Regions from separate parts of the Caulobacter sp. CCNWLW153 genome, predicted to be linked through region 3. Evidence: predicted binding sites of a transcription regulator. Region 3 holds the regulator's gene; each other region holds the start of a gene.
The links. The regulator LexA, encoded in region 3, represses DNA repair genes until DNA is damaged. The targets are predictions, from matches to a motif close to ATGTTCNCNANNTGTTCT.
Positions count from the first base shown of each region.

Region 1: ssb (single-stranded DNA-binding protein) is a predicted target of LexA. The motif match lies at 2,190-2,207, and genes of this name have one in related genera.
Region 2: recA (recombinase RecA) is a predicted target of LexA. The motif match lies at 2,761-2,778, and genes of this name have one in related genera.

Region 1 is NZ_JBAKFV010000001.1:456,954-461,250, reverse strand. Features, by position in the region: gene V6S85_RS01970 (TonB-dependent receptor family protein) at 1-1,138, opposite strand, end outside; gene ssb (single-stranded DNA-binding protein) at 1,557-2,102, opposite strand; gene V6S85_RS01960 (hypothetical protein) at 2,257-2,646, opposite strand; gene V6S85_RS01955 (hypothetical protein) at 2,725-3,402, opposite strand; gene V6S85_RS01950 (hypothetical protein) at 3,469-4,297, opposite strand, start outside.
Region 2 is NZ_JBAKFV010000011.1:113,029-117,325, forward strand. Features, by position in the region: gene alaS (alanine--tRNA ligase) at 1-484, opposite strand, end outside; gene V6S85_RS17440 (hypothetical protein) at 660-1,178, shown strand; gene recA (recombinase RecA) at 1,588-2,658, opposite strand; gene V6S85_RS17450 (EAL domain-containing protein) at 2,911-4,297, shown strand, end outside.
Region 3 is NZ_JBAKFV010000001.1:732,172-736,468, reverse strand. Features, by position in the region: gene trpC (indole-3-glycerol phosphate synthase TrpC) at 1-756, shown strand, start outside; gene lepB (signal peptidase I) at 938-1,723, shown strand; gene lexA (transcriptional repressor LexA) at 2,028-2,735, shown strand; gene V6S85_RS03295 (hypothetical protein) at 2,851-3,234, shown strand; gene V6S85_RS03290 (family 43 glycosylhydrolase) at 3,338-4,261, shown strand.

The DNA of each region.
Region 1 (4,297 bases), 280 kb from region 3:
CGGTCAGGCCGGCCACGATCAGGCGCTCGGCGTTGTAGCTGGACAGCGAGGTGGCGTAGGCCTCGGGCGAGACGCCGTAGCCGCCCTTGTCCTCGTAATAGGCGGTCGAGCGGATCTCGAAGGCCTCGCCGATCGGCTTGTTCAGCGACAAGCCGTAGAGGTGGTCCTGCCGGGCGTTGACCGCGAACTTGTAGTACTGGTTGTAGGCGGTGTTGGAGTACGGCACGCCCGTCGCCGTGACCGGCAGGTTGGGCACGTAGCCGAGATAGGCGAAGTCGCGCCCCTTGCGGCCGAATAGGTCGCCCGCCGTCCCGTCGTACTGGGCCTTGGTGATCGACGGGGAGTCGTAGTCGTAATAGTCGTTGTGAACGGTCTGGAACGTCAGGTTCCCGCCGCTCTCGAAGGCGTAGTCGAGCTTGCCCTCGTAGTGCTCGCGCTTGATGAAGCCCGGACCGCGCCACAGGTCGCCCTTGATCCAGGAACCGGCGACATAGCCAGACAGCCGCCCGATCCTGCCGCTTTCCAGGCGCAGGAAGCTGCGGCGCAGGTTGTCCTCGCCCAGGGTCTGGCTGATCGAGCCGCCGGCCTCCGCGTCCGGGGTCTTGGTGAAGTAGTCGACGATCGGTCCCAGCGAGGCGTAGCTGGGCAGCGAGACATCGCCGGCGCCGGCCGAGGCCTGCACCCGCGCCAGGTTCTCGTTGTCGACATAGCGATAGATCGGGCTGCCGCCGAACTGGTCGCTGCGGCCCATCGGGATGCCGTCGAGCAGAAAGCCGATCTGCTGAAAGTTGAAGGCCCGCACCGAGACCGAATTGCCGAACTCGTACATGCCCAACGCGTCGTTGGCCTGGACGTTGAAGCCCGGCAGGCTCTCCAGCATCTTCAGGCCGGTCACGCCGGCCGGGGCCGACAGCAAGGCCTCGCGGGTGATCGAGACCGTGGCGGTGGCCTGATCGGTGCCGATGGCGACGCTGGCCTCCGACACCCGCTTGCCGGTGACCACCACGGCGTCGACCGTGTCGGCGGACGCCTTGGGATCTTCCTCGGCCAGGGCCGGCGCCCCCGCCCCCATGACGCTGGCCGCCAGCAAGGCGGCCTTCAGACGACGAAACGCGTGCTTGTTCGACTGGACTTGGATCACGGCTATCCCCTGCTTTTCGATCCCCCGACGAGACTGGCTCCCGACCGCAGGTCAAAAAACAGAAATCGCCGTTACAGGAGCCCACTTTTCTTCGTGGTTCCGCCAGCGACAAACGAGATCATTTAATATGCACCAGCACCGTTACTCGACAGGACACGGAAAACACGCCATCCCCCGCCGCGCATACTGACGGCGCGACGGCTTCTGGTCGATCTGGCCTTGGCGACGGACCTCACCATCCGGCGCCCTTCGCGACGACACTGCACGCTGCGCCGCCCTGCTCGTCAAACGCCGCGAGGGCCGTGGGCGCGCACCAAGCTTCGGCGCCGCGCGCTCCGGCGCCGAACGCGCAAAGAAAAGGCGGCCGCCCCTTTTCGGAACGGCCGCCTCTTCGAATTCATCCGACGACGGATGCTTAGAAGGGGATTTCGTCGTCCAGGTCGGCCGAGAAGCTCTCGCGCGGGCCGCTGGGCTGGCTGCGCGGGGCGCCGCCGCCGAAGTTGCCGCCGCCTTGGCCGCCGCCGTAGCCGCCACCGCCGCCGCCCTGGCCGTAACCGTCGTCATAGCCGCCGCCCGACGAGGCGCCGGCGCCGGCGCCGGCGCCGTCGCCGCGACCGCCCAGCATGGTCAGTTCGCCGCGGAACTTCTGCAGCACGATTTCGGTCGAATACTTTTCCTGGCCCTGCTGGTCGGTCCACTTGCGCGTCTGGATGGCGCCCTCGATGTAGACGGTCGAGCCCTTGCGCAGGTAGCTCTCGGCCACCTTCACCAGGTTGTCGTTGAAGATCACGACCCGGTGCCACTCGGTCTTTTCCTTGCGCTCGCCGCTGGAGCGGTCGCGCCAGGTCTCTGACGTGGCGATGCGCAGGTTGGCGACGCGGTCGCCCGAGTTGAGGGTGCGGATTTCGGGGTCGGCCCCGAGGTTGCCGACGAGGATGACCTTGTTGACGCTGCCAGCCATGGCGATGCCCTGTTCTCGCCCGGCGACCCAACGCGCCGGAATCTCGAAGCCAGGACGTTAACGACTCGGCAAGACCAAAATCAAGATTTGTTCTACGAACGTTCCTGTGAACGGAGGGCGGTTATCCACCGCCCTCTCCTGCTCAATTCAAGCGTCAGCGCGCCGGCAGCGCCCCCGGCACGGCCAGGCGGCCGTCGCCCGTGCGCACCAGCGACATGAACCGGGCGCCCTCGTAGCTGTCGCCCAGATAGATGCCTTCCTTCTCCACGAAGATGAACTTGCCCTGGTAGGAGCCGGTCAGTTGCTCCCTGCGCAGGCCCATGCGCATGAACCGGATGCGCATGCCCTCAAGCGTGGCCGCGCAGGTCTCCATGTTGGGCACGTTGCGCTCGACCGGGTTGAACTGCAGCGTGCCATCCTTCTTCTCGATGACGTGGTTGCAGACGCCCTGGTCGAAGGGCGCCTTGGTCTGCTTGACGCAGCCCGACAGGCCGATGGCGGCGGCGCCGAGGGCCAGGACGGCGGCGATGGAGGAAACGCGCATCAGAGAGCTCCTTGGCCCAAGAACCTTCCCCGAAGGGAAAGGTTCGTATTCAAATATCAAAGCGCGCCCAGGCGCGCTTTAGCCGACGCTGGGAATGGCGCAGTTGGCTGCCTGCTCGACCACCAGGTGGAACGAGCGGTTGTCGGACGAGGCTTCGACCCGGCCCGGCAGCAGGCGCAGGGTCTCGTCGCCCCAGCGGCCGTAGGTGGCGCCGCCCGGACGCTCGCACTTGCCGGCGAACAGTTGCTGGATGCAGGCGTTCTGGGTGATCTCGCCCGGCAGCTTGTTCCACTGGCCGCCCGAATAGCGCTGGCAGACGCCCAGCGGCGCGCTGGCCACCGCGGGCCCGGTCGGCGTGGAGGTGGGCGCGGTGGCGACCGGCGCGGCGACGGTCGGCGGCGGCAGCGGCGTCAGCACCGTGCCGGCCTGGTCGGCCGCGGCCAGGGCCCCGGTCTCGTCGACGCCCACGTCGAGCGCGCCGGTGGCCACGCCGTTCTTCTTGGCGCATTCGGCCAGGGTGGTCTCGCCCACGAACTGGCCGCCGACGAAGCAGCGCAACGGACGAGCCGGATCGTTGAGCTTGGTGTCATCGGGACGCCCCGTCTCGACGATCAGGCCCGCGCGCGAGGCCGGCGGTTCCTCGGCCGGCTTGCGGTCCTTGCCGCCCATCAGCGCGAAGGCCACGCCGAGGCCGGCGATCACGGCCAGGGCCGCTCCGCCGCCCAGCAGCACGCGTCGGTCTTTGAGAAGTTCCATGCCCCCTGGCTACGACGCGTTGGTGACGGTTTCAAGCGTCGCCGCGCCGTAGGGCGCTTACAATTGTCAACCGCCGGTCAGGCGGTCGAGCGCGGCCTGGTAGTTGGCGATCTGGTTGGTCAGGTAGGCGGGCGCCGTGCCGGTGGTGTTGCTCTTGGTCGAGGACGTGTCGACCTTCACCCCGTTGGCGATGTCGGCCATCTCGCGATAGGCGTTGCGGATCGCCGCCGTCGCCGACTTCAGGAGGTCGGCGGTCGTGGCGCGCGACTCGGCGTCGGCCAGGCTCATGTCGAGATTGAGCTTGAGGCCGTAGACCGGCCCCTTGCCGTCGGCCGAGACGGTGCGGCCGCTCTCGGTCTTGGTGTTGCGCACCACGCCCGAGGCCAGGCCCAGCGCGTCCAGCACGTCGCTGTCGCCCTTGCCCGGCAGGATCTCGACGGTCGAGGTCTTGAAAGCCGGCGTGATGCTCAGCTTGCGCATGTTGCCGTCGCTGCTGATCGACACCTTGGCGGCGTTGCCCGAGGCGCGGCGGATCTTGTCGGCCAGGGTCTCGAGCGTGTCGTTGGCGCTGATGGTGATGGTCGTCAGCGGACCGCGCTCGCGCGTGCGGATCTGGAAGGTGTCGCCCGGGCGGGCCGAGGTCGCCGAGACGATCTTGTCCGACTGGGTGAAGTTCATCGCCCCGCGCGGCAGGCCGAAGACATCGAGGGCGCTGGAGCCGGAGGCGTCGACCGCGATCGAGGTCGGGGTGGCGTAGCCGTCCTTGCCGGTCAGGCGCTGTTCCCAGGTCGCCGCGCCGGTGTCGATGTCGATCTGGGCGACGTAGCCGTCCTTCTGGCCCACGGTGGGCAGGCCCGCCAGGTCCTTGCCGGCCGCGCCGACCAGCCAGACCTGG
Region 2 (4,297 bases), on a different contig from region 3:
ACCAGAAGTTGTCGCTGGTCGGGATGCGGATGATCTTGTCGTCGGACAGGCCGGCGATCTTCTTCCACAGATCGGCCGCCTCGTCGTCGGTGTGGTACACCGTGACCAGCAGCTTGTCCTTGGGCAGCTTGAACTCGCCGGTCAGCAGGGTCCAGGCGTGGGTGATCGCCTGTTCCTTGAAGTAGTCGCCGAACGAGAAGTTGCCCAGCATCTCGAAGAAGGTGTGGTGACGGGCCGTGTAGCCGACGTTGTCGAGGTCGTTGTGCTTGCCGCCGGCGCGGACGCACTTCTGCGAGCTGGCCGCGCGCGGATGCGCGGGCGTCTCGGCGCCGGTGAAGACGTTCTTGAACGGCACCATGCCCGCGTTGACGAACAGCAGGGTCGGATCGTTCTGCGGCACCAGCGGCGCCGACGGCGTGACGGCGTGGTCGGCCTTGCCGAAGTAGTCGAGGAAGGTGCTGCGGATCTCGTTGAGGCTAGGCATCGTCGTCTCGGGAATCTCGAAAGGTCCGGTGGCTGCCGGAGGTCGGCGCTGCATAGCGCGGTTTCAAGCTTTGTGGAAATCCAACCTCTGGAATGACCGGCTTTCCAAGGCTGCGCCCTGGCGATGGTCGGCCCTGCGGGGCTATTGAATCCGGATCACGGCCGGGGGAGCGTGGATGTTCGAACGGAATCTTGGCCCGCAGCGCCGGCGTCCTCCACGTCATGTCGGCGAGGTCCGCGTGGAGGGCAAGCGCCTGCCGCCCTGGCCGCTGCGCCTGTTGTTCGCCGCAGCCGTCGTCTCGCCCCTGGCCAGTTCCTGGTACCGCGCCGAACACAAGGCCGGCCTCGAGGCCCGTGCGGAGGAAGCCGTCCGCTGGAGCCTGGACGGAGACCCCTGCCCCGTCATCGCGGCGGCCGACTTCGCGGCCGTCTCCCGCAGGGCGCCGATGACCACCGCGTTCGACGAGGCGCGCCTGTCGCGCCGGATCGGCCACGCGCAATGCTCGCGCCACGTCTATCGCCTGGACGGCCGCAAGCGCGAGGCCCAGGTCTGCGACTTCACCGGCCCCGGCGCCCTGGCGGTGGAGACGCCCAAGGCCCTAGCCTACTGGGCGCCGCCCGCCGCCGCCCGGGTGGCGATCTTCGACGGCCAGCCCCGCTGCGTGCAGCGGGCCGTGTTCCGGATGGGGGAGTAGGCGGGGCGGTCGTGGACGGCCGGAGGCTCCGGGTGCTGGGTGGTCCAGACCGCACGCGCCTCGAAAGCTGAGAACACCCCCCCTCCGGCCCTCCGGGCCACCTCCCCCAACGGGGGAGGATCTGTTGGCGTCGCGCCTCGCACAAACTGGATGCTGCCCCCCTTTGGGGGAGCTGTCGCGGAGGGACTGAGGGGGCTCAGTCCCTCACTTTTCCGTCACAGCGCTTTGCGCCGCCCCACCTCCCCCGTGCACGGGGGAGGAGAAACGAAATCGGACGCCTGGCATGGGGTCCAGGCGTCCGGGGATCGCGGCCGTCGACGGCGGTGTCGTTCCGCCGCGGGCTATTAAGGCGGGGTCGCCCTCGGCGGGCGGCGGCCGCGAAGTTCGGCGCAGGCGCGCGCCGAATTCCCTATTCCTCGTCGCCGTCCTCGGGACCGCCGACCAGCAGTTCTTCCTCGATCTTCTGCGAGGCCTTGCGCACGGCCGTTTCGATCTCGTTGGCCAGGTCCTTGTTGTTCTTGAGGAACTCACGGACGTTGTCGCGGCCCTGGCCGATGCGTTGGCTATTGTAGGAGAACCAGGAGCCGGCCTTGTCGATGATGCCGCCCTTGACGCCCAGGTCGATGATCTCGCCGAGCTTGGAGATGCCCTCGCCGTACATGATGTCGAACTCGACCTCGCGGAACGGCGGGGCCACCTTGTTCTTCACCACCTTGACGCGGACGTTGTTGCCGATGATCTCGTCGCGGTTCTTGACCGAGCCAGTGCGGCGGATGTCCAGGCGCACCGAGGCGTAGAACTTCAGGGCGTTGCCGCCCGTGGTGGTTTCCGGGCTGCCGTACATCACCCCGATCTTGTGACGGATCTGGTTGATGAAGATGACGATGGTGTTGGCCTTGTTGATCGAGCCGGTCAGCTTGCGCAGCGCCTGGCTCATCAGGCGGGCCTGCAGGCCGGGCAGGCTGTCGCCCATCTCGCCCTCGATCTCGGCCTTGGGGGTCAGGGCGGCCACGGAGTCGACCACGACGATGTCGACGGCGCCCGAGCGCACCAGGGTGTCGGTGATCTCGAGGGCCTGTTCGCCGTTGTCCGGTTGGGAGACCAGCAGGTTGTCGAGATTGACGCCCAGCTTGTGGGCGTAGGACGGATCGAGCGCGTGCTCGGCGTCGACGAAGGCGGCCGTGCCGCCGGCCTTCTGGACCTCGGCCACGACGTGCAGGGCCAGGGTGGTCTTGCCCGAGCTTTCCGGACCGTAGACCTCGACGACGCGCCCCTTGGGCAGGCCGCCGATGCCGAGCGCGATGTCGAGCCCGAGCGAACCGGTGGAGACCGACTCGATCTCGACCTTGCCCTTTTCGCCGAGCTTCATCACCGAGCCCTTGCCGAAGGCCCGATCGATCTGCGCCAGAGCCGCTTCTAGCGCCCGCGCCTTGTCGCCTTCTTCTTTGCCCACGAGTTTCAAAGCCGCCTGACTGGTCATTGGATGATCGCCTTATTCCATGATTCCGACCGCTGGGCCGGAAGTTCGGGCGCCGCTACGCCCACCGCCTGTGGAATGATTAATGCGTACACATTTTGTTCCATGTTCGCAAGATGTTCTTTTCGCTTCGCCCGGTCCATTCCGCGACCCGCCGCCGCCGCACTCCGCTCGCCACGCCCCCAAGCCGCGCCCCATGCACGGCTCCTTAAGCTAAGGGGCGCAGGATGAGGCCCTCTGGGGGAGCCTTCGTCCTTGTCTATCGATCCGCGCCGTCTCCTCGGTCTGGCCTTCGCCAGCGCCGACCTGCTTCTCGAACTCGAGGGCGATCGCGTCAGCCTCGCCCTGGGCGCGGCGCAGAAGATCATGGGCAAATCCGAAGTCTCCCTGATGGGCCGCGTCTGGCGCGACCTGTTCACCGCCGCCGACCGCCCGCTGATGGACGCGACGCTCTACGCTCTCGACGAAGGCCAGCGCCGGGGTCCGGTCACCGTCCGCGTCGCCGGCGAGCCGGAACGTTTCGTCGGAGTCACTCTGCGCGCCCTCCCCGACAATTTCGGACGTACCTCGGTGGCGATCACCGCCGCCCGCGCCCCGGCGGGGGGCCTGGACGCCTCCGGCCTGCGCCCGCGCGAGAACTTCGAGGAGATCGCCAAGGGGCTCTTCGAAGCCGCAAGGGTCACGGGGCTCGAACTCGAACTGGCCATGGTCGAGTTCGCGGGCCTTACCGCCCTGCGCGACGGCCTGGCCCCGCCCGAGGCCCTGGCCCTCGACATGAAGATCGCCGGCGCGGTGCGGGCCGAGTCCCATGCCGGGGCCATGGCCACCCAGGTCTCGCCCGAGCGCTTCGCCCTGCTGCGGGCCAAGGACGACCGTCCCGAGGCCCTGGCCGCCCGCCTGACCAAGATCGCCGCCCTCGACGCCAGCGCCCACGTGGTGCCGCTGGACGGCGGAACCTCGTCGCGCGGCCTGCGGGCCCTGCGCTACGCCCTCGACGACTTCCTGCGCGAGGGCCTGAAGGACACCCCGCCGATGACCCTGTCGGAGGCGATGAACCGCTCGGTCAAGCGCACCCTGGCCCGCGCCGGCGCCCTGGGCGCGGCCGTCAGCCAGCGCCGCTTCACCCTCGCCTACCAGCCCGTGGTCGACCTCTCCAACGGCCAGGCCCACCACCACGAGGCCCTCGTGCGCTTCGAGGACGGCGCCAGCCCCTTCGCCCTGATCCGCATGGCCGAGGAGTTCGACATCATCGAGGAGCTGGACCACGCCATCGCCGAGCAGGCGGTGCGCCGGATCGCCGCCGACCGCGCCGGCAATGTTCGCCTGGCCGTCAACGTCTCGGGCCGCACGATCGTCAGCGAGACCTTCGTCGACCATATCGGCCGCCTGCTGGCCGCCACTCCGGCGGCAAAGAGCAAGCTGATCTTCGAGGTCACCGAGACCAGCGCCATCGACGACCTGCCGCGCGCCAACCGCCACATCCAGGCCCTGCGCGGCCTGGGCTCTCTGGTCTGCCTTGACGACTTCGGGGCCGGCGCGGCCTCGTTCGCCTACCTGCAGGAACTGACCCTCGACATCGTCAAGATCGACGGCCGCTACGTGCGCGAACTGGCCGGCAACAGCCGCGACGGGGCCATGGTCC
Region 3 (4,297 bases):
AAGCGGCAGGACGTCGCCGGTCGGAAGGCCGCCCGCTCGCAGGCCGACGTGGAAGCCGCCGCCAAGGCCGCTTCGGCGCCGCGCGGCTTCAAGGCGGCGCTGGAAGCCAAGCATGCGCCGGGCAAGCTCTCCCTGATCGCCGAGATCAAGAAGGCCTCGCCGTCCAAGGGCCTGATCCGCGCCGATTTCGATCCGCCGGCGCTCGCGAAGGCCTATGAGGCCGGCGGCGCGGCTTGCCTGTCCGTGCTGACCGACGGGCCGAGCTTCCAGGGCGCCGACGAGTATCTCGTGGCCGCGCGGGCGGCGACCGACCTGCCCTGCATCCGCAAGGATTTCCTGGTCGATCCCTGGCAGGTGGCCGAGAGCCGCGCCCTGGGCGCCGACGCCATCCTGGTGATCCTGGCGATGATCGACGACGCCCTGGCCGCCGAGCTGATGGCCGAGGCCGCGCGGCTTGGCATGGACGCCCTGGTCGAGGTGCACGACGAGGCCGAGACCGAGCGCGCCGGCAAGCTGGGCGCCACGCTGTTCGGCGTCAACAACCGCGACCTCAAGAGCTTCGTCGTCGACCTGGCGGTGACCGAGCGGCTGTCGAAGCTGGCGCCGGAAGGCTCGCTGCTGGTCACCGAAAGCGGCCTCTTCACCCATGCCGACGTGGTGCGGATGGAGGCGACGGGCGCCAAGGCTATGCTGGTGGGCGAAAGCCTGATGCGCCAGGCCGACGTGACGGCCGCGACGCGCGAACTGATCGGGTAAGGTCTGGGGACCTCAGAAGAGACTGGAAAAATCCGTCCTTCCCCGCGAAGGCGGGGATGCTCGGAATTGAGAGCGCAGAACCAAGATAATCGCCAGACGCCTCGATAACGCCGGTCGGCCACGTTTCGGCCAAGCTCACGCGGATCATTCAGTCCCGGACACTGATCGAGGGGCTTTTCGCATGACCGCCGGCAAGACTTCCGCCCGCTCGCACCTGCTGGAATGGGCCAGGACGCTGGCGGTGACAGCCGCCATCGTGCTCGTGCCGCGCACGGTGCTGTGCCAGCCCTTCACGATCCCGTCGGCCTCGATGGAGCCGACGCTGCTGATCGGCGACTACATCCTGGTCAACAAGTTCGCCTACGGCTGGAGCCGCCATTCGGCGCCGCTGAGCCCGGCGATCGGGCACGGGCGGCTGATGGGGCGAGAGCCCGCGCGTGGCGACGTGGTGGTTTTCAAGAAGCCGGGCGACGGCCGCACCGACGTCATCAAGCGGCTGGTCGGCCTGCCCGGCGACGAACTTCAGATGGTCGACGGGGTGCTGCGCATCAACGGAACGCCCGTGGCCCAGCAGCCGCTGGGGACCCGGATCGAGGAGACGCCGTTCGGCGTGCTGCCGGCCGAACGCTTCGCCGAGACCCTGCCGGGCGGCAGGACCCACCTGGTCAACAGCTACGGCCCGCGTACGGCGGCAGGCAACACGGCGGCCTATCGCGTGCCCGAGGGCTGCTATTTCGTGATGGGCGACAATCGCGACAACTCGCTCGACAGCCGCTTCGACCCCGGCCCCATACCGGCCGGCGAGGCCCGCTGCGCCTGGAACCCGGCCGTGGACGTGAACCTGCCCGCCCAGACCGGCATGGGCTTCGTGCCGTTCGAGAACCTGGTGGGCCGCGCCGAGGTGTTGCTGTTCTCGTGGGAGGCCGGCGCCGGACCGCGATGGAATCGCTCGTTCCGACGGCTGTGAATCGGTGACCTAGCGGCGGGAATCGGCGTTCCAGCGCGCGGATTTCCACCCAAGCCGGTTCGGGCCTATCCCGCCGTTCACGGAAAATCCGTGCTCATCCGGGCATGGCGTGCATTCGCCAGCGCATCAGGACAGCGCGATCAATCGGCGTGAAATCAGTCACTTAGGCGGTGGTTTCTGACATCGTCTCCGATCTCGATTTCAAAGAACGCCGGTCGCTGCAATTCACTTGACCTTAACCAAGAACACCTAGAGAACATTCGAAAGGTTTGCGGTTTGTTCCGCGACGACTTGCGAGGCCGTCATGCTCACCCGCAAGCAGCACGAGCTGCTGATGTTCATCCACGAACGGATCAAGGAGACCGGCGTCTCCCCCTCTTTCGACGAGATGAAGGAGGCCCTGGACCTGGCGTCGAAGTCGGGCATCCACCGGCTGATCACGGCCCTGGAAGAGCGCGGCTTCATCCGTCGCCTGGCTCACCGGGCCCGGGCGCTGGAGGTGGTGAAGCTGCCGCAGCAGGCCACCACGGCCGCCCCGCCCAAGGGCCGCGGCGCGTTCCGCCCGCAGGTGCTTGAGGGCGGCGGTCCGGCCCCGTCGGCTCCTGCCCCGCTCGCGCCCCTGCCCGACACCAGCCGCGAGCTGCCGATCCTGGGCCGCATCGCCGCCGGCACGCCGATCGACGCCATCCAGCATGAACGCGACCGCCTGCCGGTGCCCGAGACCATGCTGGGCGGCGGCGAGCACTACGTCCTCGAGGTGCAGGGCGACTCGATGATCGAGGCCGGCATCCTCGACGGCGACTATGTGATCATCCGCAAGGGCGACACAGCCAACAGCGGCGAGATCGTCGTTGCTCTGGTCGGGGAGGAAGCCACCCTCAAGCGCCTGCGCAAGAAGGGCGGCTCGATCGCCCTGGAAGCGGCCAACCCCAAGTACGAGACCCGGATCTTCGGTCCCGACCAGGTCGAGGTGCAGGGCAAGCTGGTGGGCCTGATCCGCCGCTATCACTGACGGCGGCCGTCACCAGGCAAGACGCGCGAGGCGCGGGTGTCGAAAGGCGCTCGCGCCTTGCTTGCGTCTGGAGCGCCCCTTAAGGCTCGATGCATTGTTGCTCTGGGGAATAGCCATGATGCTCCTGCTGCTGGCCACGCAGGCCGCCGCCGTCGCGCCGCCGACAGGCGAACCGGTTCTGACGCTCGCCGAGGTCGGGCTGCACAGGGGCCGCTGGCCCTTCACCGGCTACTATCCCGACCGCGCCGTACGCGGCGGCGTCTCGGCGCAGACGACCGCCCTCTGCCGCGTGGCCGCCGCCGGCGCCCTGGCCGATTGTCGCATCGAGGCGGTGGAAGCCGTCGACTACGGCTTTGACCAGGCGACACTGAAGCTGCTGGCGGGCGCGAGCACCGACGCTGTCACCCGGGGCGGCGCGCCCACCGAGGGTCGCCAATTGCGCGTGTCGCTCAGCTTCAAGGTCACCCGTAGCGGCGCGACGCGGGTCACGGCCCGCTGAACGCATATTTGTCTGAGTTAATCGAAGCTGCTACTTCAGGCTCAAGGCCGTGCGGCGCGTCGTGCAAGACGCGCCGCGCCATCGGTCGATCGGAGGAGCACCCATGTCCTACGCGCCCATTGCGTCTCTCAGCGCAGCCCTCTGCCTTGCGCTCGGCCTCGGCGCCGCCGCCCAGCCGATCACCCAGCGGTTCAGCGCAGATCCCTCGCCGCACGTGTTCGGCGACACGGTCTATGTCTACGCCACGGACGACGCCTCGAACTCGGGCAAGTACTGGGACTCGACGTCCTGGCGGCTCTACAGCTCCAAGGACCTGAAGACCTGGAGCGACGACGGGGCGTTCCTGGACGTGACGGTGTTCAAGTGGGCCAGGCCCGACGCCAAGGCCTGGGCGCCGGGCGCGGTCGAGCGCGGCGGCCAGTATTACTTCTACGCACCCGTCGGCGGCGACAAGATCGGCGTGGCCGTGGCCGATCGGCCCCAGGGCCCGTTCAAGGACGCCATCGGCGCGCCGCTGGTCGACAAGGCCCGCGACGCCAATGCCGGCGACGAGCCGATCGACCCGCAGGTGCTGATCGACGACGACGGCCAGGCCTACATGCTGTTCGGCACCCGGGTTCCCAAGATCGTGCGGCTGGGCGCCGACATGGCCTCGCTGGCCGGCCCGATCGAGAACCTCGTGGTCACCGGCTATCCGGCCGACGATCCGAAGAAGAAGTACGGCGAGGCGCCGTTCCTGCATAAGCGGGACGGCCTCTACTATTTCAGCTTCTCGACCGGCTGGCCGGGCCAGATCGTCTATGCGACGGCGAAGTCGCCGATGGGTCCCTATGCCTATCGCGGCGTGATCCTCGACTACCTGCCGATCTCGACCAACCACCAGGCCATCATCGAGCGCGACGGCCGGTGGTGGTTCTTCTATCACGACAAGCTGCTGCCCGGCGGCGGCGACCATCGGCGCTCGATCACGCTGGCGCCGCTGAGCTACGGCGACGACGGCGCGATCCTGCCGATCAAGCGGCCGTAGGGCCCTTCGACAAGCTCAGGGTGAGGACCATTCACA